DNA from 4 places in the Pseudomonas sp. TE12234 genome. Region 1 is predicted to be linked to each of the others. Evidence: predicted binding sites of a transcription regulator. Region 1 holds the regulator's gene; each other region holds the start of a gene.
What was found. The regulator FliA, encoded in region 1, starts transcription of late flagellar genes. The targets are predictions, from matches to a motif close to CTAAAGTTTNNNNNNNNNNNGCCGNTAA.
Positions count from the first base shown of each region.

Region 2: a site for FliA is predicted at 2,698-2,725, ahead of flgM (flagellar biosynthesis anti-sigma factor FlgM). Genes of this name have one in related genera too.
Region 3: a site for FliA is predicted at 1,125-1,152, ahead of ACVWYU_RS22265 (methyl-accepting chemotaxis protein). Genes of this name have one in related genera too.
Region 4: a site for FliA is predicted at 2,864-2,891, ahead of ACVWYU_RS01660 (methyl-accepting chemotaxis protein). Genes of this name have one in related genera too.

Region 1 covers NZ_JBSSEP010000007.1:169,953-176,004, forward strand. Annotated here, with positions in the region: gene ACVWYU_RS13655 (chemotaxis protein CheA) at 1-253, opposite strand, end outside; gene ACVWYU_RS13660 (protein phosphatase CheZ) at 300-1,088, opposite strand; gene ACVWYU_RS13665 (chemotaxis response regulator CheY) at 1,108-1,479, opposite strand; gene fliA (RNA polymerase sigma factor FliA) at 1,646-2,386, opposite strand; gene fleN (flagellar synthesis regulator FleN) at 2,383-3,213, opposite strand; gene flhF (flagellar biosynthesis protein FlhF) at 3,330-4,658, opposite strand; gene flhA (flagellar biosynthesis protein FlhA) at 4,670-6,052, opposite strand, start outside.
Region 2 covers NZ_JBSSEP010000024.1:89,437-95,488, forward strand. Annotated here, with positions in the region: gene cheR (protein-glutamate O-methyltransferase CheR) at 1-773, opposite strand, end outside; gene ACVWYU_RS27665 (chemotaxis protein CheV) at 820-1,752, opposite strand; gene flgA (flagellar basal body P-ring formation chaperone FlgA) at 1,836-2,597, shown strand; gene flgM (flagellar biosynthesis anti-sigma factor FlgM) at 2,762-3,088, shown strand; gene ACVWYU_RS27680 (flagella synthesis protein FlgN) at 3,138-3,605, shown strand; gene ACVWYU_RS27685 (flagellar brake protein) at 3,698-4,444, shown strand; gene ACVWYU_RS27690 (MFS transporter) at 4,509-5,873, opposite strand; gene ACVWYU_RS27695 (glutamine synthetase family protein) at 5,943-6,052, opposite strand, start outside.
Region 3 covers NZ_JBSSEP010000016.1:48,771-54,822, forward strand. Annotated here, with positions in the region: gene ACVWYU_RS22265 (methyl-accepting chemotaxis protein) at 1-1,009, opposite strand, end outside; gene ACVWYU_RS22270 (transporter) at 1,285-2,307, shown strand; gene ACVWYU_RS22275 (inorganic phosphate transporter) at 2,437-4,050, shown strand; gene ACVWYU_RS22280 (MBL fold metallo-hydrolase) at 4,677-5,831, shown strand; gene ACVWYU_RS22285 (class I SAM-dependent methyltransferase) at 5,828-6,052, shown strand, end outside.
Region 4 covers NZ_JBSSEP010000001.1:350,790-356,841, reverse strand. Annotated here, with positions in the region: gene ACVWYU_RS01665 (YifB family Mg chelatase-like AAA ATPase) at 1-748, shown strand, start outside; gene ACVWYU_RS01660 (methyl-accepting chemotaxis protein) at 782-2,758, opposite strand; gene ACVWYU_RS01655 (LysR substrate-binding domain-containing protein) at 2,942-3,862, opposite strand; gene ACVWYU_RS01650 (NorM family multidrug efflux MATE transporter) at 4,021-5,418, shown strand; gene ACVWYU_RS01645 (putative bifunctional diguanylate cyclase/phosphodiesterase) at 5,553-6,052, opposite strand, start outside.

The DNA.
Region 1 (6,052 bases):
CGACGCGACGTTCGCCCTTGCGCAGGATGTCGAACACGTTCTCGGCGATGTGACAGCACTCCACCAACTCGTTGAGCTGGAGGAAGCCGGCGCCCCCTTTTACAGTGTGAAAACCGCGAAAAATTGCATTGAGCAGGTCCGCGTCATCCGGCCGGCTTTCCAGCTCGACCAGTTGTTCGGACAGTTGCTCTAGAATCTCGCCGGCCTCAACCAGGAAATCCTGAAGGATCTCTTCATCGGCGCCGAAGCTCATTAAGGGTGTGCTCCTACAGGTCTAAAAACCTAAAATACCTAGAACTCTAAAACCCTAGGCTGGATAGCAAATCGTCCACATCGTCCTGACCGGACACAACGTCTTCTCTTTTATCGGCATGAATCTGCGGACCTTCACCCTGAGAGAGATGTTTTTGTGGATCTTTTTCTGCAAGCATCGCTTCACGGTCATGTTCGATGCCCGCGAAGCGGTCCACCTGACTGGCCATGAGCACGAGCTTGAGCAGGTTGCTTTCGACTTCGGTGACCAGTTGGGTCACACGCTTGATCACCTGACCGGTGAGGTCCTGGTAATCCTGGGCGAGCAGAATGTCGTTGAGGTTGCTCGACACCGCACGCCCGTCTTCACTGCTGCGCGCCAGGAACCCGTCGACTCGCCGGGCCAGCTCGCGGAACTCTTCAGCCCCGACTTCGCGGCGCATGAACCGTCCCCAGTCCGTGCTCAAGGCCTGGGCTTCTTCACTCAGGCGATTGACCAGCGGCGTGGCGTTTTCCACCAGGTCCATGGTGCGGTTGGCCGCGGCCTCCGTCAGCTTGACCACATACCCCAGACGCTCAGTGGCATCGGTGATCTGTGACACTTCCTCGGCTTGCGGCATGTGCGGGTCAATCTGAAAATTGACGATCGCACTATGCAGCTCGCGGGTGAGCTTGCCCACTTCCTGGTACAGGCCGCGGTCACGGGTCTGGTTGAGCTCATGGATCAATTGCACAGCATCGCCGAACCTGCCCTTTTCAAGGCTCGCGACCAGTTCGACGGCGTGTTTTTTCAGGGTCGATTCGAAATCGCCCTGCGATGATTCGTTATGCCCCATAGCTCCCCCGTGGCGCAGTTCAACCGATGCGTTCGAAAATCTTTTCGATTTTTTCTTTCAACGCCTGGGCCGTGAAGGGTTTGACCACATAGCCGTTAACTCCGGCCTGGGCGGCTTCGATGATCTGCTCGCGCTTGGCTTCGGCGGTCACCATCAGCACCGGCAGATGCTTGAGCTTTTCATCGGCACGCACGTGGCGCAGCAGATCGATACCGGTCATGCCAGGCATGTTCCAGTCCGTCACCAGAAAGTCGATGCTCCCGCTGTTGAGAACCGGAATGGCGGTAGTGCCATCGTCGGCCTCGACCGTGTTGGTGAACCCAAGGTCACGCAACAGGTTTTTTATGATCCGCCGCATCGTTGAGAAGTCATCAACGATGAGGATTTTCATGTTCTTGTCCAATTCGACCTCCAAGCAGACTAAAACGCGCCCAGCACCTGGACGCGCCATTTCAATCAATCTGGCAAAGCACTCAATGACTGTCTGGAGTACAACGGATCGAGACCGGCGCGGTTCAACACCCCACCCGCCACGTCGCAGTGCCCCCACACTGCCTTCAACGCGCTCGCCACTCTCCCAAACGCCCCCGCAAACGGGCCGCGCACTGGCTGTGTAACTGGCTGACCCGAGATTCGCTAACCCCCAGGACCTCACCGATTTCCTTGAGATTCAACTCTTCGTCGTAGTACAGCGCCAACACCAGTCGCTCACGCTCCGGCAAATTGGCAATCGCGTCCGCCAGCGCCGCCTGGAAGCGTTCATCTTCCAGGTCGCGTGACGGCTCGAGATGAGCACTCGCGCCATCCTCGTGCAGCCCTTCGTGTTCGCCGTCCTGCAACAGATCGTCGAAACTGAATAACCGGCTGCCCAGGGTGTCGTTCAAAATCCCGTAATAATCGTCGAGACTCAATTGGAGTTCGGCCGCAACTTCGTGATCTTTAGCGTCACGGCCGGTTTTAGCTTCAATCGAGCGAATTGCGTCGCTGACCATGCGCGTGTTGCGGTGAACCGAACGAGGTGCCCAGTCCCCCTTGCGCACCTCATCGAGCATGGCGCCGCGGATTCGGATGCCCGCGTACGTTTCGAAACTGGCGCCTTTGCTGGCGTCGTATTTGGTCGAGACTTCCAGCAGGCCGATCATGCCGGCCTGGATCAGGTCTTCGACCTGGACACTGGCCGGCAGACGCGCCAGCAAGTGGTAGGCAATGCGTTTAACCAGTGGCGCGTAACGCTCGATCAATTCGTACTGCGCGTCACGTGCCGACTTCTTGTAGAGGTTGTAACCGCTGGCGGTCATAGCACGGGTCCTGCCGTTTGTTGCACGAGGCGCTCGACGAAAAACTCCAGGTGCCCACGGGGGTTGGCCGGCAGCGGCCAGGTATCGACTTTCTGGGCGATGGCCTTGAACGCCAGCGAACACTTGGAACGCGGAAACGCTTCATAGACGGCGCGCTGCTTCTGCACGGCCTTGCGCACGCTTTCGTCGTAAGGCACGGCACCGACGTATTGCAGGGCAACGTCGAGAAAGCGGTCCGTGACCTTGGTCAACTTGGCGAACAGGTTGCGGCCTTCCTGCGGGCTCTGCGCCATGTTGGCCAGGACGCGGAAACGGTTCATGCCGTAATCGCGGTTGAGCAACTTGATCAAGGCGTAGGCGTCGGTGATCGACGTCGGCTCGTCGCAGACCACCAGCAGGACTTCCTGCGCCGCGCGGACAAAACTGACTACCGAGTCACCAATGCCCGCAGCGGTGTCGATCACCAGTACGTCGAGATTGTCGCCGATATCGCTGAATGCCTGGATCAGGCCAGCGTGTTGCGCCGGGCTCAGATGAACCATGCTCTGGGTCCCGGACGCGGCGGGAACGATGCGGATGCCGCCGGGGCCCTGCAACAGGACGTCGCGCAGCTCGCAGCGGCCTTCGATCACGTCGGCCAGGGTACGTTTGGGTGTCAGCCCCAACAGAACGTCGACGTTCGCCAGCCCCAGATCGGCGTCCAGCAGCATGACGCGCCGGCCAAGCTCAGCCAAAGCCAGGGACAAGTTCACTGACACATTAGTCTTCCCGACGCCACCTTTGCCGCCGGTCACCGCGATCACCTGTACGGGATGCATGCTGCCCATGTTATTTCTTTACCTTGTCTTGCATAGACGGAGGCCACATTACTGGCTGCGCGTTCTCAACCGGAACAATGCATGGCAGACCATCGATGTAGGTACAAAAACTATTCATTTTTACCTCAGCCAACCTGCTTGGTCGGGCTGTGGTAGATGTCAGCGAACATGTCAGCCATGGCTTCTTCGCTGGGTTCTTCCTGCATTTGCACGCTGACGGCGCGACTGACCAACTGATGACGACGCGGCAGATGCAAATCATCCGGGATCCGCGGGCCATCGGTCAGGTAGGCCACCGGCAATTCATGACTGATGGCCAGGCTCAACACCTCGCCCAGACTTGCCGTTTCATCCAGTTTAGTCAGGATGCAGCCCGCGAGCCCGCAGCGCTTGTAACTGTGATAAGCGGCGGTTAGAACCTGTTTCTGGCTGGTGGTTGCCAGAACCAGATAATTTTTCGATTTGATGCCACGCCCGGCCAGGCTTTCCAGCTGCATGCGCAGGGCCGGATCGCTGGCCTGCAGGCCGGCGGTGTCGATCAACACCACGCGTTTGCGCAGCAGCGGATCCAGCGCTTGCACCAGCGATTGCCCCGGGTCGACGTGGGTCACCGACACGTTGAGAATCCGACCGAGGGTCTTGAGCTGCTCCTGAGCTCCGATACGGAAGCTGTCCATGCTCACCAGCGCGATGTTCTGCGGGCCGTACTTGAGCACGTAACGGGCGGCCAGCTTGGCCAGGGTGGTGGTCTTGCCCATGCCGGCGGGGCCGACCATGGCAATCACGCCACCCTCTTCCAGTGGTTCCAGTTCCGGCGTGGAGATCATCCGCGCCAGATGCGCCAGCAACATGCGCCAGGCCTGACGGGGCTCGTCGATATCGGTAATCAGCGCCAGCAAATCCCGCGACAGCGGGCCGGACAGACCGATGCGCTGCAGGCGGCGCCACAGGTTCGCCTGTTCAGGGCGGCTGCCTTGCAGCTGATTCCAGGCCAGGGAGCCCAGCTGCACTTCCATCAGTTCACGCAAGCTGTTGAGCTCGAAACGCATCGAATCGAGCGCCCGCGGGTCCACCCCACTTGAGGCTGGCGCAGCGGCCGGCGCAGGACGACGGGGTTCGGCATAGGTGGGCTCGATCAACGGCTCGGCGGCGGTCAACGGCAGGCCGGCGAACAACTGGCGATTGGTGCTCTTGTCGCTCTCGCCATCGCCTCGCAGGCTCAGTTCAGCCTGGGCGGTGACGATCCGCGATTGAGTCTTGCGCAGCTCGTCTTCGAGCTCCATGTTCGGAACACGCGGGGCCAGCGCCGACAGTTTGTAATCCAGGGCAGCCGTGAGCTCGACACCACCGGCAATGCGGCGGTTGCCAATGATGGCGGCGTCGGCGCCCAGCTCATCACGAACCAGCTTCATGGCCTGACGCATATCGGCGGCGAAAAAACGCTTAACTTGCATAAACCACTACCTCAGCCGTTGGGCCCTACTGTCGCAACGATGGTCACTTGCTTGTTGTCAGGGATTTCCTGGTAAGCCAACACATGCAAACCCGGGACTGCCAGCCGGCCAAATCGCGAGAGCATCGCGCGAACCGGACCGGCCACCAGCAGAATCACCGGTTGACCTTGCATCTCTTGACGCTGCGCCGCATCGATCAATGAGCGCTGCAGCTTCTCGGCCATGCTTGGCTCCAGCAGAACGCCCTCTTCCGAGCCTTGCCCTGCCTTCTGCAGACTATTGAGCAATATTTGTTCCAACCTTGGCTCCAGCGTGATAACCGGTAGCTCCGACTCAGTGCCTACAATGCTTTGGACGATGGCGCGGGATACGCCGACGCGCACAGCGGCCACCAATGCGGCAGTATCTTGACTCTTGGCGGCATTGTTCGCGATGGCTTCGGCAATGCTGCGGATGTCCCGCACCGGCACCTGCTCGGCCAACAGCGCCTGCAGAACCTTGAGCAGCTGCGACAGCGAAACCACGCCCGGCACCAGCTCTTCCGCCAGTTTTGGCGAGCTTTTGGCCAGCAACTGCATGAGTTGCTGCACTTCTTCGTGACCGATCAGCTCGCTCGAATGCTTGTACAAAATCTGGTTCAAGTGGGTTGCCACTACTGTACTGGCATCGACCACGGTGTAACCCAGCGATTGCGCCTGTGAACGCTGACTGATTTCGATCCAGACCGCCTCCAGGCCGAAAGCCGGATCTTTGGCGTTAATGCCGTTGAGCGTGCCGTAGACCTGCCCTGGGTTGATCGCCAACTCGCGCTCCGGGTAAATCTCGGCTTCGGCCAGGATCACACCCATCAGGGTCAAGCGATAGGCACTGGGTGCCAGGTCGAGGTTGTCACGAATATGCACGGTGGGCATCAGGAAACCGAGATCCTGGGAGAGCTTCTTGCGCACGCCCTTGATTCGCGCGAGCAACTGGCCACCCTGATTGCGGTCGACCAGCGGAATCAGGCGATAACCCACTTCCAGGCCGATCATGTCGATAGGCGTCACATCGTCCCAACCCAACTCCTTGGTTTCCTGGGCGCGGGCCGGCGAAGGCAAGAGTTCCTGCTGACGCTTGACCTCTTGCAGCGCCTGGACCTTGGCCGCGTTCTGCTTCTTCCAGAACAGGTAGGCGCCGCCTGCCGCCAGGGCCGCCATGCTCAGGAACGAGAAGTGTGGCATGCCGGGTACCAGGCCCATGACCGCCATCAGGCCCGCCGCCACCGCCAGCGCCTTGGGCGAGGCGAACATCTGGCGATTGATCTGCTTGCCCATGTCTTCCGAACCGGAAGCACGGGTCACCATGATCGCGGCAGCGGTGGACAGCAGCAGTGATGGCAATTGCGCCACCAAACC
Region 2 (6,052 bases), on a different contig from region 1:
GGCAATCCGTTCAGCGCTTCTGAAGCACCAAGGAACAGATAACCGCCAGGCTTCAACGTGCTGTGAATACGCAACAGGATGTCCTTCTTCACTTCGGCAGAGAAGTAGATCAGGACGTTGCGGCAGAACACGATATCGAACTTGCCCAGGCTGGCGTAGCTGTCCAGCAGATTGAACGAACGAAACTCCACCCGACTCTTGATCGGTGCCTTGATGACCCAGCGCCCCGGCCCTTTCGGGTCGAAATATCGCTGCAGTCGCTCGGGCGACAGACCGCGACCAATGGCCAGGCTGTCGTACTCGCCGGTCTTGCAGTTGGTCAGCATGGTGCCGGAAAGATCGGTGGCAACGATTTGCACCCCCATCCTCAACTGGCCCATGTTGACCCGCTCGAACTCATCAATGGACATCGACAGCGAATACGGCTCCTGTCCCGACGAGCATGCCGCCGACCAGATGCGCAAACGCTGTCCGGGACTGGCCTTGATCGCTTCGGGCAGTACCTTGTTCTTCAAGACTTCAAAGGGGTAGGTATCACGAAACCACAGGGTTTCGTTGGTGGTCATGGCGTCGACCACCTGCTCGCGCAAACCGCTGCGCGGCTGGGTCTGCATGCGCTGGACAAGCTCACCCAACGACTTGATACCCTGCTGCTCCATCAGTTTGTTGAGACGGCTCGATACCAGATACTGCTTGTTTTCACCGAGCAAAATGCCACAGGCTTTTTCCAGGAATACCCGGAACTGTTCGAAATCCAAATTACCCGTTGACAATGCTGCCGCCTCTTAAATCGTGTTGACTGCCGGGGGCCGAACGCCCCTAGCTAATGTCTGCTGCTTTGATCCGGTCGACTACCCGGGATGCCAGGTCATCAGGACGGAATTTGGCGAGGAAGTCATCGGCACCGACTTTCTTGACCATCGCCTGATTGAACACACCCGACAACGAAGTATGCAGGATGATATGTAGCTTTTGCATGCGAGGGTCGTTGCGGATTTCCGCCGTCAGGGTGTATCCGTCCATCTCCGGCATCTCGATGTCGGAAATCATCATCAGGAACTCTTCCTCCGGCTTCTTGCCCTCGTCGACCAGTTTGCGCAGGTAATCCAGCGCTTGCCGACCGTCGTTCAACGCCACCACTTCGACGCCAACCGTTTGCAGGCAGCGCGTGACCTGTTTGCGTGCCACCGACGAATCATCGACTGTCAACACACGCAGAGAGAGCGCCTTGTGCTGGGTTTCGACATCCACCACACCAACCGAAATCGCTTCCGGTGTCGGCGCCACTTCCGCCAGCACTTTCTCGACGTCGATGATTTCGACCAGTTGATTGTCGACGCGAGTCACGGCCGTCAGGTAGTGATCGCGGCCAGTGCCCTTGGGTGGCGGATGAATCTCCTCCCAGTTCATGTTCACAATGCGTTCCACCGAGCGCACCAGGAACCCCTGGGTCTTGGTGTTGTACTCCGTGATGATCACGAAAGGGTTGTTCTTGTCTTTCAAGCCCCCGGAGCCGGTCGCCATCGCCAGATCAAGGATCGGAATGGTCGCCCCCCGAATATTCGCCACGCCGCACACGACAGGACTGGACTTGGGCATCAGTGTCAGTTGGGGGCATTGCAGCACCTCCCGGACCTTGAACACGTTGATCCCATAGAGCTGCTGGCCGTCAAGACGGAACAACAACAGCTCAAGGCGATTCTGCCCCACCAGTTGCGTGCGCTGGTTTACCGAATCCATTACACCAGCCATGCCCAGACTCCTACACCAACGCTAAGTGTTGTTGCGACGCACATTCATCTCTAAACGGCACGGCGCTTGCTTTTTATCTCTCTATGAACAGAGAACCGACATTTTTTCGACGCCTTACCACACCCTACCGCAGATTACTCGGCGTGCTGGCGACTGTGTGCCTGTTCAACGCTGGCAGCCCTGCCCTTGCTGACCCGGTTACCTTGCCTGACATGCTTATCGGCGTCACCCAAGGCTTTCTTGAGTTCACCGTAGAAGACTATCTGGCCACCAGTCAAACGGAAGGTCGCTATGAAATCCAGGTTAACCAGCTCGATCCGCGCATGCGCATGCCGATGTGCGACAAGGAATTGACAGCCTCGCTGGAGAGTCCGGCCAAGCCACTGGGCCGGGTAACGGTCAAGGTCCGGTGTGAGGGAGCATCCCCCTGGACCGTCTTCGTACCCGCTCAAGTACGCCTGTTTCGTGACGTTGTGACCACCACCCGCCCCCTGCGCCGCGCCGGTATTGTCGAGCCTGGAGACGTGACATTGCGTGAGCGCGATATCAGCATGATCAACCAGGGCTATTTGACCTCGATGGATCAGGCGATCGGGCAAAAACTTACCCGACCAATGGTCGCCGACCAGGTCATTACCCTGGTGCACATGGAGCAAGCGGAAGTCGTTCGCAAGGGCGATCAGGTGGTGATTACCGCGCGCAGTGGTACGCTCAGCGTGCGAATGCCAGGCGAAGCGCTGGCCAACGGTGGCTTGAATGAACAGATCCGGGTCAAGAACCTCAACTCGCAGCGGGTCATCAAAGCTCAGGTCACCGCGCCGGGGCAGGTGGAAGTAGCCATGTAGGGCTCCCTGTTCATGAAGATGGCGCTTCCTGAGGCTGTTCCCTAAACTGTGCTCCATGCGGGGCAAGCGCCGACGCGCGCAAGCTCCCGGATAAATGGGCCTAAAGTTTTGCAGGGGATGGCCGAAAACAGGGCAAGCGTCCAAATTCCCAGAGGTTTTTTATCATGGTCATCGATTTCAGCCGTTTGAACAGCTCCTCGTCACTTACGGGCAGTACACGTACCAGCGCGAGCAAGGAAACGGCCGACGCCGGCAAGTCCGCAGCGCTGAATACCCCGGCCGAACAGGCCAGCACCGTTAAGAGCGGGGAATCGGTACATCTCAGCAATGAGGCTCAACAGTTGCAAAAGGTCACTGATACGCTGCGCGATCAGCCTGTCGTCGACAACGCCCGCGTGGCCGCGTTGAAAGCAGCGATTGCCGATGGCAGCTACAAAGTCGACAGCAACCGTGTAGCCAGCAAACTGCTCAACTTCGAAGCCCAGCGCTAGGCCCACGGCCTGCGCCAGGCTTTTGGACGCTTAAAAACCAAGGCCAGCCATGCACGATACTAATTTACTGCAACTGATCACCGACGATTTTGCTCCAGCGCAACAATTGCTGGAGTTACTGCAGACCGAGTCCCTCGCCCTGCATGGTCGCGACATGCCCCTGCTCGAAAACGTTCTGGCACAGAAACAGGCATTGATCATTTTGCTCGAACAGCATGGCCGCAAGCGCAGCGAAATTCTCGCCAGCCTCAACTTGCCAACTAACCGTAGCGGGCTGGAGCAGTTGGCCAGCCATTCGAGCATTGGCGAACAGTTGCTGGCGCAGAGCGACGTGCTGACCAACCTCCTGGCCCAGTGCCAGACCACCAATGCCAGCAACGGCCAGTCGATCCTGATACAGCAAGCCGCTACGGCTACCCAGCTGAAAATTCTTACCGGCGGCGAACCTCCTGCGCTCTACGATGCCAGCGGATCATTCTCCAAGCTTGTGAAACCGCGCCCGCTCAGTCAGGCTTAAGCTTGTCGATGAGCACGCTCTATCAAGACGCGAAACATGCTGGCAAAATGCTGGCTAGCCGTAGTCAAAACTTGTCTGGAGATTGATTAACCGTGTCCAATGCCTTAAATGCGGATGATGCTCCGCAGCCACCCAAGGTGCTTAGCACGCCTCTGGAAATCTCCAGCAACCTGCGCCAGCTGCAAGAAAGTCATGACCCGCTGATCATTACGTTTCATGAGCGCAGCCAGCGCTTCCAGAGCTATCTGGTGGACGTTGATCGTGAAAGCAAGATGATTGCCCTGGACGAAATGATTCCCCGAGACGGCGAACGTTACTTGTTGGCCGGCGAACCCTTCAAGGTCGAAGGCTTCCACGAAGGCGTGCGTATTGCCTGGGAAAGCAACGGTCCGCTGACCATCGACGAATCCGGCGGTACTCGTTGCTATCGCGGCGCACTGCCCGATGAAGTGGTCTACCATCAGCGCCGCAATGCGTTCCGCGCTGCGTTGAAACTGGCACAATTGGTCGACGTCGACCTGGATGGCGAGAAACTCAAGGCACCGATCAGCGGCAAGTTGCTAGACATCTCGGCTACCGGTTGCAAGCTGCGCTTCTCTGGCGACATCTCTGGCAGCCTGCAATTGGGTCAAGTCTATGACCGCTTCGTGGCCGCCCTGCCTTTTGGCAAGATGATGGCCCCGGTTGAGTTGCGTTACTTGCACTTTGAAGAAAAGATCTCCACTACCTTCGCCGGTGTGCGCTTCCATAACATGAGCGGATTGGTGCAACGGCAGGTCGAGCGGTTCGTCTATCAGCTGCAACGCGAAGCGCGGCGCTTCGACAAAGATGACTTCTGAAACAGAAGTCTGAATAAAAGCGGGCAGTCCCTTGCGGTGACTGCCCGTTTTTTTTGCCTCAATGTTATGGCCTGGCCTCGGTGAAACTTTTTTCGCTGCCCGTGTCCGGCTGCTCCGGAGGCGTATCTGCTTCAGGCTCCGATGCAGACTCCGGTTCGGAAGGTATCGGGTTCTGCATCTGTTCCTGCACCATCTGCTCATCCACCCGCGGATCGAGTGCAGCCACCAGTGGCGAGCTCGACATACTGTCCGGCATGGCAACGTGGTGCAGCGGCGCATCTTCCACCTGGTGCAGGTTGGTCACCGCTTTTGGACGAATTCGCCACACCAGGACCAACGCAAAAAAGCTGAAGAATGCGTAAAGCATCTGGCTGCCGAACAACTTCATTAACACCCCGGCAACCAGCGGTCCGATGCTGGCACCAACCCCGTAGGTCACCAGTAACATCGCAGTCAGCGATACCCGACGATCCCCCTCGATGTGGTCATTGGAAAATGCCACGGCCAACGGATACAGACAGAACTGAACCAATGAGCAGAGAAAACCGGCGATAAACAACACCTCCAGCGGCACCCGCTCCATGATCGCCAGCGGCAAAGCGGCCAGCGCCAGACTGAAAGCGAAACTGCGGATCAACAGCGCCCGGTCATAGCGATCGGACAACCACCCCAGAGGCCACTGCACCAGCAACCCGGCAAAAATACAGCTACCCATGAACAGACCGACCTGTTCGGTGGACAACCCCTGCTGCGAGGCATACAGAGGTGCCAAGCCATAAAACGAGCCGACGATCAGCCCCGCTCCCAACACCGTACTCAACGACTGCGGCACCCGCTTGATAAAGAACCGAGGCTCCATCGGTGCCGGATGCAAGGGTGCCGGGTGAATGCGTCGGGTCAAGGCCACCGGCACCAGGCACAAGGTAAAACACAGAGCGACCAACATCAGCAGCTCGAGCCCCAGTCCTGGGTGCATGACCAGAATCAGTTGTCCAAGCACCAACCCCAGATACGAAGCAATCATGTAGCCGCTGAACACCATCCCGCGCTGCTTGGTGTCGGCCTGTTCGTTGAGCCAACTCTCGATGACCATGTATTGGCACATCATGCCTAGGCCGACGATCACCCGCAGGAAAAGCCAGGCAGGCAACCAGTTCACCAGGCCATGGCCCAGCACTGCCGCGCCAACGATCCCGGCACAGGCCGAATAAGCTCGAATATGACCAACCCGGGCGATCAGTCGATGGCCGATCTTGCCACCCAGCACAAGACCGAAATAGTTGGCGGCCATCAACGCACCGACCCAAAGGCTATCGACATGGTCGGCAGCCAGGCGCAACGCCAGGTAAGTACTCAACAAGCCTGAACCGATCAACATCATCAGCGAGGCGAAATAAAGCGCTCGAAAGGATTTCCAGATTTGGCGCATCGGCGTTCCGAGCGGCTCCTTGCAGTGAGAAACGGGCTATCCAAACGATAGCCCGATGTCGACATTTCGTCAGGCCTGGGCCGCTAGAACACGCCTTTCCCAGGGAGTAATTTCATCATGGAAGCTGGTCAGCTCCAGGGTCTTCGAAGCAATGTAGCCTTCGATGAACTCCGAGCCGA
Region 3 (6,052 bases), on a different contig from region 1:
CGCCCTGCTGCGCGGACTGATCCGCATCGTCGGCGGCCCGTGCCGCATCGGCGGCATGGCGGGCGACTTCCTGGGCGGTGGCGGACATTTCGTTCATGGCCGTGGCCACCTGATCGGTGCGGTTGAACTGCTCGTTGGTGCCGCAGGCCATCAAGTTGGCAATCGAATTGAGCTCGCCGCTGGCGCTGTCCAGATCGGTGGCACTGCGTTGCAAACGGCTGAAGGTTTCCGCGAGAAAATCGCGCAAGGTATTGGCCGCCATCGCCAGTTTGCCCAGTTCATCCTGACGCTTGCTGGACACGCGCTCGGCAAACTTGCCCTGGCTGAGTTGCGCCACGTATTCGATCAATTTGCGAATCGGCTCGACCAGGTTGCGGTTGACCAGCCACAGGCTCAACAGACCGATCAACAGCCCCGAGGCCAGCATCACGATGATCCCCAGCAACACGGTGCGATCGGCACTGGCACTGAGCTGTTTGGATTGCTCCACGCCCTGCTGGCGCAACTCGCTGACCAATGCGCTCATCTGATCGCTGGTCGCACGGTCCACGCCCTTGACTGCGGTGTCGCCGGCAACGGGATCTGCACCCGCTGCCAAGTAGGCGTCACGGCCCTTCTGGTACGCGGCGCCCAGTTGGCGATGCTCGTCGCGCAGGCGTTCGATACGGGATCTCAGTGGCGGTTCGATGCCCTGCTGCCCGGCCAGTTCGCCGAGGATGCCCTGTACATCGCGCTGACGCTCTTCGAATTGCTTCCAGTATTTGTCCAGGTCCGCCGGTTGCTTGCCGCGCAACAGGACGTTTTTCCACTCTTGCACCTGCACTTTGAACTGCAGGTTGGCCTCATCGATCAGCTGCGACGTGCGCAACGGCCCCTCGATCAGGTTGGCGTAGCTCTGGACACCGCTGGACAAAAAGTGAAAACAGGCCAGGGCGATCAGCAACATCGCGACCAGACTGCCGCTCAGCAGGGCGAGAATTTGCGCTCTCAGGGACTTTTGCAAAAACATCGGAAAGTACTCATGACAGGAATGAAACACGCCCGGTTCAAGGCGTGAAAGGTATCCGGACATCCCTGTCTGCGGCGCTGGCCTCTGGCCAAAGGCGCGCAACTTACCCCAAGCGAGATCGGCGTGCCAGAGCCGTTCTTGAGGGCAATCCGACCGCCGGTAAAGCAATCGTTTGCCTTCACTTTATCGTCACAAAAACGTCATCCGCGCTTGCGATGATGCGGCGCAAGTGAACCTGTAAAACCCGCAGCAGGCGCCTCACCTTGCGAGCTCTCATGAACCACAGCATCGATCAAAGCCACCGCGACCCGGATCTGTTCGGCCTGCTTTACGGTTTCAGTTTTCGTCCCGGAGAGCGCGGTCGCGAGATCGATTCGGCCAGGGCATTGCAGTGCCTGCAGCAACCGAACGACAGCGACGAATTCCTCTGGCTGCATTTGAATCTGGCCCACGCCGCGTGCGAACGCTGGATGAAAAGCCACCTGGACTTGCCCGAAGAGTTTTTCGAGGCCTTGCATGAGGGCTCGCGTTCGACGCGCATCGAGCATGTCGATTCGGCCTTGCTGGCGGTGGTCAACGACGTGGTGTTCAACCTCAGCAGCATGGTCTCGTCGGATGTCTCGACACTGTGGGTGTGCGTGCGCAGCCGGCTGATCATCAGTGCGCGCCTGCAACCGCTGCACTCGGTGGACAAGTTGCGCTCTTCGGTGAAGGCCGGCGAATGCTTTCGCTCACCGCTGGAACTGCTGGTGCACCTGTTGCGCGATCAGGGCGAAGTGCTGACCCAGATCGTGCGCAAGACCAGCTTGAGTGTCGATCAGGTCGAAGACGAATTACTTTCCTCGCGCCTGTCGACCAACCGCGCCGAACTGGGCGCCAACCGCCGGGTGCTGGTGCGCTTGCAACGGCTGCTGGCGCTGGAACCGGGGTCGTTGCTGCGCCTGCTCAATCGCCCGCCGATGTGGTTGCAAAAGGAAGACGTGAAGGAGCTGCGCAAATCCACCGAGGAGTTCGCGTTGATCATCAACGACCTTACGGCGCTGGGCGAACGGATCAAGTTGTTGCAGGAAGAGATCGCCGCCAACATCAACGAACAGACCAACCGCACGCTGTTCACCCTGACGGTGGTGACGGTGCTGGCGCTGCCAATCAATATCATTGCCGGCTTCTTTGGCATGAACGTTGGTGGCATTCCGCTGGCCGGTGATCCGGAAGGCTTCTGGATCTTGGTGGCGCTGGTCGCGACCTTCACAGTGATCGCCGGACGCTGGGCGTTTCGCAAGCAGCAGGATTATTGACACGCCCTTCATCACCGGACACACAGATCGATGGCCCACGAAACACCAAAACCCTGATCCAAAGCAGTCTCCTTGTAATAATTGGCAACGACTATCACTGATACACCTCCCTCCTCAGGAATGTCAGTGATGGCTACGCCCACCTTCTCCGCCACCCAGGCGCCCGTCAGTAGCGCAAAACCGCAGTTGGACAAAAAACCTGGTCTGTTCACCATTGTGGTGTTCTTTGCGGTACTGGCCATTGGCTTGCTGTTTACCGCCTACAGCCTGATGCACGACATGAATGAACTCGGCACGGTGGTGACCACCTGGACGCCGTTTCTGCTGCTGGGCGTGGCGCTGCTGATTGCCCTGGGTTTCGAGTTCGTCAACGGTTTCCATGACACCGCCAACGCGGTGGCCACGGTGATTTACACCAATTCATTGCCACCGAACGTCGCGGTGGTCTGGTCCGGTTTCTTCAACTTCCTCGGCGTGTTGCTCTCCAGCGGCGCGGTGGCCTTTGGCATCATCGCCCTGCTGCCGGTGGAGCTGATTCTGCAAGTGGGTTCGTCCGCCGGGTTCGCGATGATCTTCGCCCTGCTGATCGCCGCGATCCTGTGGAACCTCGGCACCTGGTGGCTGGGCCTGCCGGCGTCCTCCTCGCACACCCTGATCGGCTCGATCATCGGTGTCGGCGTGGCCAACGCACTGATGCACGGCCGTGACGGCACCAGCGGCGTGGACTGGGCGCAAGCGACCAAGATCGGTTATGCACTGCTGCTGTCGCCGCTGGTCGGCTTCGGCTTCGCCGCGTTGCTGCTGCTGGCCCTGCGCGCCTTTGTGAAGAACCGCGCGCTGTACAAGGAACCGAAAGGCGACACACCGCCACCTTGGTGGATTCGCGGTCTGCTGATCGTGACCTGCACGGGCGTGTCGTTCGCCCACGGCTCCAATGACGGCCAGAAAGGCATGGGCCTGATCATGCTGATTCTGGTCGGTACGCTGCCGATGGCTTACGCCCTGAACCGCACCATGCCGGCCGATCAGGCGTTGCAATTCGCCGCGGTGGCCGAAGTCACCCAGCAAGCCCTGGTGAAAAGTGCCCCGCAACCCGCGCCCGCCGACCCACGGGCAGTGTTGTCCGACTATGTGCGCAGCAAGGCCGCCACGCCGCAGTTGGTGCCGGCCCTTGCCGCGCTGACCGGTAGCATTGGTAACCAGGTCAAGGGTTATGGCTCGCTGTCGAAAGTCCCCGTCGAAGCGGTGGGCAACGTGCGTAACGACATGTACCTGACCAGCGAAACCATTCGCCTGATGGACAAGAACAAGGTCGGCAGTTTCGACGCCGACACCAGCAACAAGCTGCAACTGTTCAAGCAGCAGATCGACAACTCCACGCGTTTCATCCCGCTGTGGGTGAAGATTGCGGTGGCGATCGCCCTCGGCCTGGGCACCATGGTCGGCTGGAAACGCATCGTGGTGACGGTCGGCGAGAAGATCGGCAAGACCCACCTGACCTACGCCCAGGGCGCCTCGGCGGAAACCGTGGCCATGCTGACCATCGGCGCCGCCGACATGTTCGGTTTGCCGGTCTCGACCACCCACGTGCTGTCTTCCGGTGTGGCCGGGACCATGGTCGCCAATGGCGGCGGCCTGCAAATGAAGACCATCCGCAACTTGCTGATGGCCTGGGTACTGACCCTGCCGGCGGCCATTGTGCTGTCGGGCAGCCTGTACTGGTTGTTCACGCAGTTGTTCTAAACCATCGCTAAACACCTGCAGGAGCGAGCCTGCTCGCGAAAGCGGCCTGACCGTCAGGATTGATGTCGACTGATACGCCGCCTTCGCCAGCAGGCTCGCTTCCACAGGTACAAAACCCACGGGCGCAGCCTGGGTTCGCAGCACATCAACCCGGCGGGTGTTCCCGCCGGGATTTTTTTCGTCCAGCGGCACGGCATTTGCTCACAAGCCCGGGAGCTTACGCTTTATTGACGCGCAACACGTCCAGCAGCCCTTCAGTTTGCTAGCGTGACGCCGACTCATAAAAGACTCGATGCATTCAGGAGTGGAATCGTGAATCTGTACATCAATCAGCTTCAACACAAAGCTGACTTCAAAGAAGCCATCTACACCGGCGATATCCACCATTTACAATAGCGTCAATTCCAGCGTCTTAACTGCTTTGCGGCGGAGTGAATGATCACTATTCAAACTTCCGACAAAATCCAAGACCAAGGAGCTGTACCTTAGTAGGTGAATAGCAATGCATACAAAGTGGTACATTCGCTTTTTTATATAGATAAATACTCAGAAAACAAAAATGATATAATTTTTAACTAGTATGTTTTTGAATTTATAATAAATTGATGATTATGAGGGACCCGTCGATGAATATAGAGTTTGTTAATCACGCCTCATTACTCTTAGAGGAAAATGGTAGTTTTTTTCTTACTGATCCTTGGTACATTTCACCTGCTTTTGGCGGCTGGATTCAAACCCCCTCACCTAACTTAAAGACTATTGAAAAAATACTCTCTCTTCCAGCCAGCAAGCTTAATATCATTATCTCGCATGGTCACGACGACCACCTAGACGAATTTTTTATTCAGAAACATCTAGCTGGCGCTTCATTCTTCGTCCCGAAATTCAAGACAAATGGACTGTCCAAGCGTATTGAGCGTCTCACAGGTCGTTATCCGGTTGAACTGACAGAAGAAGCTTATTATGTCGAAGGGGTGGAGTTGAGATGCTTCAAAAATCCAGAATTCACGGAATATGATTCGATTGTCACCATCACGTCTGAAACAGATGCTGTTATTCATGCCAATGATAATTGGCACGAGTATCCGGCTGCACTGACTAATAAACTCAATGAGTGCTTGAGTGCCGTCCCTGTTGAACGTCGTTATTTTTTTATCCAGTTTGGCATAGCTGATAGTTTTCCGGTTAACTACCCATCCTTTGATAATCAAAGCGCGGATGAGATGATTGAGTCTCGCTTCAAGCTTTATCAAGCTGCAACCACTGCAAACCTTAAGCATCTGGGGCTTGACAAAGGATATTATTATGCCAATCAATCACTATACCAATACCCTGCCTCTTGGGATAAAGCATCACTCTATGATCTTGCGCAAGATTTTTTGCGCAGAAATCCAGGACCGTTTATTCAGTGCAGCTCTGGGATCAACATAAAAACTAGCCAGATCTACAACGCCGCTAGTGATGAATTCTTTGATTTTTTGCTTGGAAGACTTGAGACCTTTATAAACAATGCAATTGATACTCCCACTCAAGTCAAGTTGATGACTTCTTCAAATGAATATGAAAGCGGTACAGTCGGCTACGAAGCTTCGCGACAGGTATGGTCTAGGATACTGAACGCTGAACTGACACTCGAAGCGATCATTATCGGAGGTATGGGGCTCATACACAGGCCAAATCAAAATATATCCAACATCCACAGCAAGGTATCTAAACTGGCTTATCTGATTCAAAGCAAATTAATTTCGAGCGGCCTTAACTTTTTAATGGAAAGCAAATGAGAACTAAAGACGGTCAGCTGTTTTTCACCCCCTCCAATCAGGCAGATGCATACGAAGAGTTGCGGAATATTCATGGTCAGATTCATACCATCGCAGGGGAATATTGGAATTGGCCTTCAGTTGCTACTCTGACAAGACCCACACTGGCGCGAATTTTAAATCTTAATTTCCTATACGATGAGATGCTCCCCGTTGCAGGGTCGATCTGCGAATTTGGCGTT
Region 4 (6,052 bases), on a different contig from region 1:
TCAGTCCGTCACCAGTTGCGTCCCGTTGAGCCATTGGCCGCAGCGCCCCTTCAGACAACCGCACCACTCGGCTTCTGGCCCGGCGCTGGTCGGTGGCGGCTCGAAACCACAGCCCGGTGAAATCACCCTCGCCCACCACGGTGTTTTGTTTCTCGATGAGCTTCCAGAGTTCGACCGCAAAGTGCTCGAGGTTTTGAGAGAGCCACTGGAGTCAGGCCATATCGTGATTTCCCGGGCCAAGGATCGCGTGCGGTTTCCGGCACGTTTTCAGTTGGTGGCGGCAATGAATCCGTGCCCTTGTGGATATCTTGGCGAACCCACTGGCCGCTGCTCCTGCACGCCGGACATGGTTCAGCGCTATCGCAACAAACTGTCCGGGCCCTTGCTGGATCGGATCGATTTGCACCTGACGGTGGCGCGGGAGGCCACGGCGTTGAATCCGACGGTGAAACCCGGGGAGGACAGCGCCAGCGCGGCAGGACTGGTCGCTGACGCCCGTGAACGCCAGCAAAAGCGTCAGGGGTGCGCCAACGCCTTTCTCGATTTGCCGGGGCTGCGCCGGCACTGCAAGTTATCCACAGTCGATGAGAACTGGCTGGAAACGGCCTGTGAACGGCTGACGTTGTCGTTGCGGTCGGCGCATCGGTTGCTGAAGGTGGCGCGAACCCTGGCGGATCTGGAACAGGTCGACGGGATCAAGCGGGAGCATCTGGCGGAGGCATTGCAGTATCGGCCGGCAACGCAATGAGTGCCTGCTCTCGATGACTATTTCAAAGGCACATCAGCGAAACCGGTCAACCTCCGACCGCAAATCCGCCGCCAGCTTCTCCAGCTCTTTAGCGGTGACCGCCAGGTTCGACACTACTTCCCGCTGCTCGCTGTTGGCCAGCGCAATGCTTTGCAAGTTGCTGCTGAGCAACGTCGCCGTACTGCTCTGTTCCTGGGTCGCCGTGGTAATCGCGGCGAATTGCTGACCGGCTGAACGGCTTTGCTCATCGATATGTGCAAGTGCAGAAGCCACGTTGGCGTTGCGCGACAAGCCTTCCTGCATCAGCACATTACCCTGCTCCATGGTGCTGATGGCGTTGCCGGTTTCCTGCTGAATGCTCTGGATCATCACGGAAATTTCGTCCGTGGCCTGACGGGTGCGCGAGGCGAGGTTGCGCACTTCGTCGGCCACCACGGCAAAGCCACGTCCCTGCTCACCGGCACGCGCCGCTTCGATCGCGGCGTTGAGCGCCAATAAGTTGGTTTGTTCGGCAATCGAGGTGATGACGCCAACGATGCCGCCGATTTCCTGGGAGCGCTGTCCCAAGGTATTGATCACCGTCGCCGTGCTGTTCAATGCGCCGGCAATTTGCTCAAGCGACGAGGACGCTTCGTCCATCGACGTACGACCGATTTGCGTTTGCCGAGCGTTTTCCTGTGCCAGACGCTGGGTGCTGCCCATGTTGTCGGCAATGTTCAGGGAGGTGGCACTGAACTCTTCCACGGCCCCGGCCATGCTGGTGATCTCGCCCGATTGCTGCTCCATCCCTTCATAGGCACCGCCGGACAACCCGGACAAGGCCTGGGCGCGGCTGTTGACCTCCATCGAGGCGTTGCGGATGTGCTCGACCATGGTCGACAACGCCTGACTCATCTGGTTGAAGGCGCGAGCCAACTGGCCGATTTCATCGTTGCTCGACACGCTCAGACGCACACTCAAATCACCGGCACCCAAGGCTTCGGCCTGACGCACCAGATCACCCAGCGGCGCCAGTTTGCTGCGCAACAGCCAGACCGCTGCGCCGACCGCCAACAACATCGCCAACAGACTGCCGATAGCCAACTGGATACCGACGCTCCAGGTCACAGCGCTGATTTCGGTTTTCGGCATGCTTGCCACCACCGACCACGGCCCGCCTTCAAACGGTACGGCAATGCTGTAGAAGTCTTCGGACTTGTCGCTCCAGAACCGGCCTTTGCCTGGCGTCTTGACCAGCGCCATGACTGCCGGGACGGCCTGATCCAGCGCTTGCACACCGGCAATCGGCACCAGCCATTTGTTCTGCTCGTCCAGCAGTGCCAGGGAACCGGTCTGGCCGATGCGGAAACGCTTGAGGTTTTCGAACTGAGCATTTTGCGCGTCGGTGTAATCGAAGCCCACGAACAACACGGCAATCACCTTGCCGCTGCTGTCCCGTACCGGGGTGTATTGCGTCATGTAGGAGCGTTCGAACAGCAAGGCACGCCCGACATAGCTCTGCCCCGCCATCAGGCGTGCGTAAGCCGGGTGGGCGTGATCAAGCATCGTGCCGATGGCCCGGCTGCCGTCCTGTTTGCTCAGGGAGGTGCTGACCCGGATAAAGTCTTCGCCGCTGCGCACGAACACCGTGGCCGCACCGGCAGTCATCTGCTTGAACTCGTCCACTTCCTTGAAGTCGTTGTTCAGCACTTCGCTGCCCAGGTGCAGGCCCGGGGTCTGCGTGCCCGCCACCGTCACCGGCTCATCCGGGTGCACGCTCAAGCCGGCACTGAAACGCTTCTCGAACAGACCCGCCAGGCGCTGGGTGCTTTCACGCAACGTGCCGTGGAAGGTGCTCAACTGATCGGCCAGCAACCGGGCCTCGCTGGTCAGGTGCTCTTCGCGGGTAGCGAGGTTGGCGGCATCTAGCGAACGCAGGGCGAACAAGGTGCTTGCGCTGATGACTGTCACCAGAATCAAGGCGAGCGCAAGACCCAGCTGTGAGGCGATCCGGGCATGAGGTTGAGGCATGACAGCTCCTGGCCGAGCGAGCGGATCATCCTGATCGCGGCGCACTCAGTAAAAGTTTCTGATGATGGGAAAGCGTCGAACCTGCACGAAGGTCCCATGTGCACCTATTCGGCGGTGAACGGGAATACTTGAGCGTTTGACCCGGATATAGCTCAAGCCCGTCGGTGTTGAGGCTCTATCGATTCAGCTCAAGTGCTCGACATCCGGCAACTCCATCGCCCGGACCTCACTTTGCAAGAAGTCGCTGAGCCGACGCATGCGCTCGCCACCGGGGCGGGTTTTCGGCCAGACCAGGTAATAACGCTCGCCGCTTGCGACAGCGGTTGGCCATGGCAGGCTCAAGCGTCCCTGTGCCACATCTTCCGCCACCATCAGCAGATCGCCCATGGACACGCCGTAGCCGCGGGCGGCCGCGATCATGCCCAGTTCCAGCGTATCGAACACCTGGCCACCCTTGAGCGACACTTGATCGGCCAGGCCCATGCGCTCCAGCCAGTTACGCCAGTCGCGGCGATCCGGTGTCGGGTGCAGCAACTCGGTGTTTGCCAGGCGCGCCGCATCCCAAGGCTGATCATTCGGCAGGTTGGGCGCGCCCACTGGAATCAGTTCCTCGGGAAACAGGTAACTCGCCTCCCAATCCGGCGGGAAGTGCCCGTTGCTCAGCAATACCGCACAGTCGAACGGCTCGTCGTTGAAATCCACAGAATCGACATCCATCCAGGCGCTGGTCAATTGCACCTCGTTGCCCGGTTGCAAATGGCGGAAGCGACTCAGGCGCGCCAGCAACCAGCGCATGGTCAGGGTCGACGGGGCTTTCATGCGCAGGATGTCGTCTTCGGCGCGCAGGGTGTTACAGGCGCGCTCCAGGGCGGTGAAGCCCTCGCGGATGCCAGGCAATAGCAAGCGCGCCGATTCGGTCAGTTGCAGATGACGGCCACTGCGATGAAACAAGCGACAGGCAAAGTGCTCTTCGAGCGTACGAATGTGCCGGCTGACCGCACTCTGTGTGATCGACAGTTCTTCGGCCGCTCGTGTGAACGAACTGTGCCGCGCCGCAGCTTCGAATGCGCGCAAGGCATACAAGGGAGGGAGACGACGTGACATTGGGAAAGCTCCTACAGCGGGATTTGGCCACCCTAGCAGAAACTCTCCAGCATGAGTTTGAATCATGCCACCCATCCTTTTTATCCCTTTGTGCATTCCGTCCAGAGCGCCGAGAATCGACGCTTTCCTGTCCTCTTTGATAAACGAGCGTGATGACCATGCAGCATCCAGCGCGTATTGAACTCTGGGCCATCCTGCGGCTGGCGGGGCCGTTGATTGCCTCGCAGTTGGCGCACATGTTGATGGTCCTCACCGACACCTTGATGATGGCGCGCCTGAGTCCCGAGGCACTGGCCGGCGGCGGGCTCGGCGCGGCAACCTATTCGTTCGTGTCGATTTTCTGCATTGGCGTGATTGCGGCAGTCGGCACCCTGGTGGCGATCCGTCAGGGTGCCGGCGACATCCTCGGCGCGACCCGGTTGACCCAGGCCGGTTTGTGGCTGGCGTGGCTGATGGCATTGGTCGCCGGGCTGCTGTTGTGGAATCTGAAACCGGTGTTGCTGCTGTTCGGCCAGACTGAAAGCAACGTCCAGTCGGCCGGCCAGTTTCTGATCTTTCTGCCGTTCGCCCTGCCCGGCTATCTGAGCTTCATGGCCCTGCGTGGCTTCACCAGTGCCATCGGCCGTGCGACGCCAGTGATGGTGATCAGCCTGGGCGGTACGGTGGCGAACTTCCTGCTCAACTACGCCTTGATTACCGGCATGTTTGGCCTGCCGAAACTGGGGCTGATGGGTATTGGCCTGGTCACGGCGATTGTCGCCAACCTCATGGCCCTGGCATTGGCGCTGCATATTCGCCGGCACCCGGCTTACGACGCCTATCCGCTGCGTCAGGGCCTGCTGCGGCTCAACCGACAGTACCTGAAAGAGCTGTGGCGCCTGGGCCTGCCGATTGGCGGCACTTACGCGGTGGAGGTCGGGCTGTTTGCCTTCGCGGCGCTGTGCATGGGCACCATGGGCAGCACGCAATTGGGCGCACACCAGATCGCCCTGCAGATCGTCTCGGTGGCGTTCATGGTACCGGCGGGGATTTCCTACGCGATCACCATGCGCATCGGCCAGCACTACGGTGCCGGGCAACTGCTCGATGCACGACTGGCTGGCCGGGTCGGCCTCGCTTTCGGTGCCGCGGCGATGCTGTGTTTCGCGATGGTGTTCTGGCTGTTGCCGAACCAGTTGGTGGGCCTGTTTCTTGACCACAACGACCCGGCGTTTCGCGACGTCATCCACCTGGCGGTGAGCCTGTTGGCGGTCGCAGCCTGGTTCGAACTGTTCGACGGTACGCAAACCATCGCCATGGGCTGCATTCGTGGACTCAAGGACGCCAAGACCACATTCCTGGTCGGTCTGGCTTGCTATTGGCTGATCGGCGCGCCTGCGGCGTGGTGGATGGCGTTCGACTTGCAATGGGGGCCGACGGGCGTCTGGTGGGGCCTGGCGCTGGGCCTGGCGTGCTCGGCGGTGAGTTTGACGCTGGCGTTCGAGTGGAAGATGAAGCGAATGATTCGGCAGGACACGTCGCCAGAGCAGCGCTTCGGGTTTGCTCAGACTGACTGAGATCCCTTGTAGGAGTGAGCTTGCTCGCGATAAACCTGAGAACGCCGCGGGGCACCTGCCAACCGGCATTATCGTTGTCGTTCATCGCGAGCGAGCCTGCTCCTGCGGGCTCCGTGGCAGCCTATTATTCGCGGTCAGCTCACCACTTCCAGCATCGCCTGCTGGCTGGAATCAAACGTCAGGTAGTCCACCAGATCCGCCAGGGCCAACGGCTTGCTGATCAGATAACCCTGCACCTGATCGCAATCAAACCCGCGCAACAGCTCCAGTTGCTCCGGGGTTTCCACCCCTTCGGCGACGACTTCGAGGTTGAGGTTGTGCGCCAGGTTGATCATGGCGTGGACCAGTTTGCGATTCTCTTCCCGCTGCTCCATGCCGCCGACGAAGCTCTTGTCGATCTTGAGCAAAGTAATCGGCAGGCTGTTGAGGTGTACGAACGATGAGAACCCGGTACCGAAATCGTCGAGGGAGAAACGCACCCCCAGGCGCCCCAGGGCGTCCATGGTCTGCTTGACCAGATCACTGCGGCGCATGACCGCGGTTTCGGTCAATTCGAACTCCAGCCACTGCGCCTCGACGCCACGCTCGGCAATCAGCCGGCTCAGGGTCGAGAGCAACTGGCTGTCCTGAAACT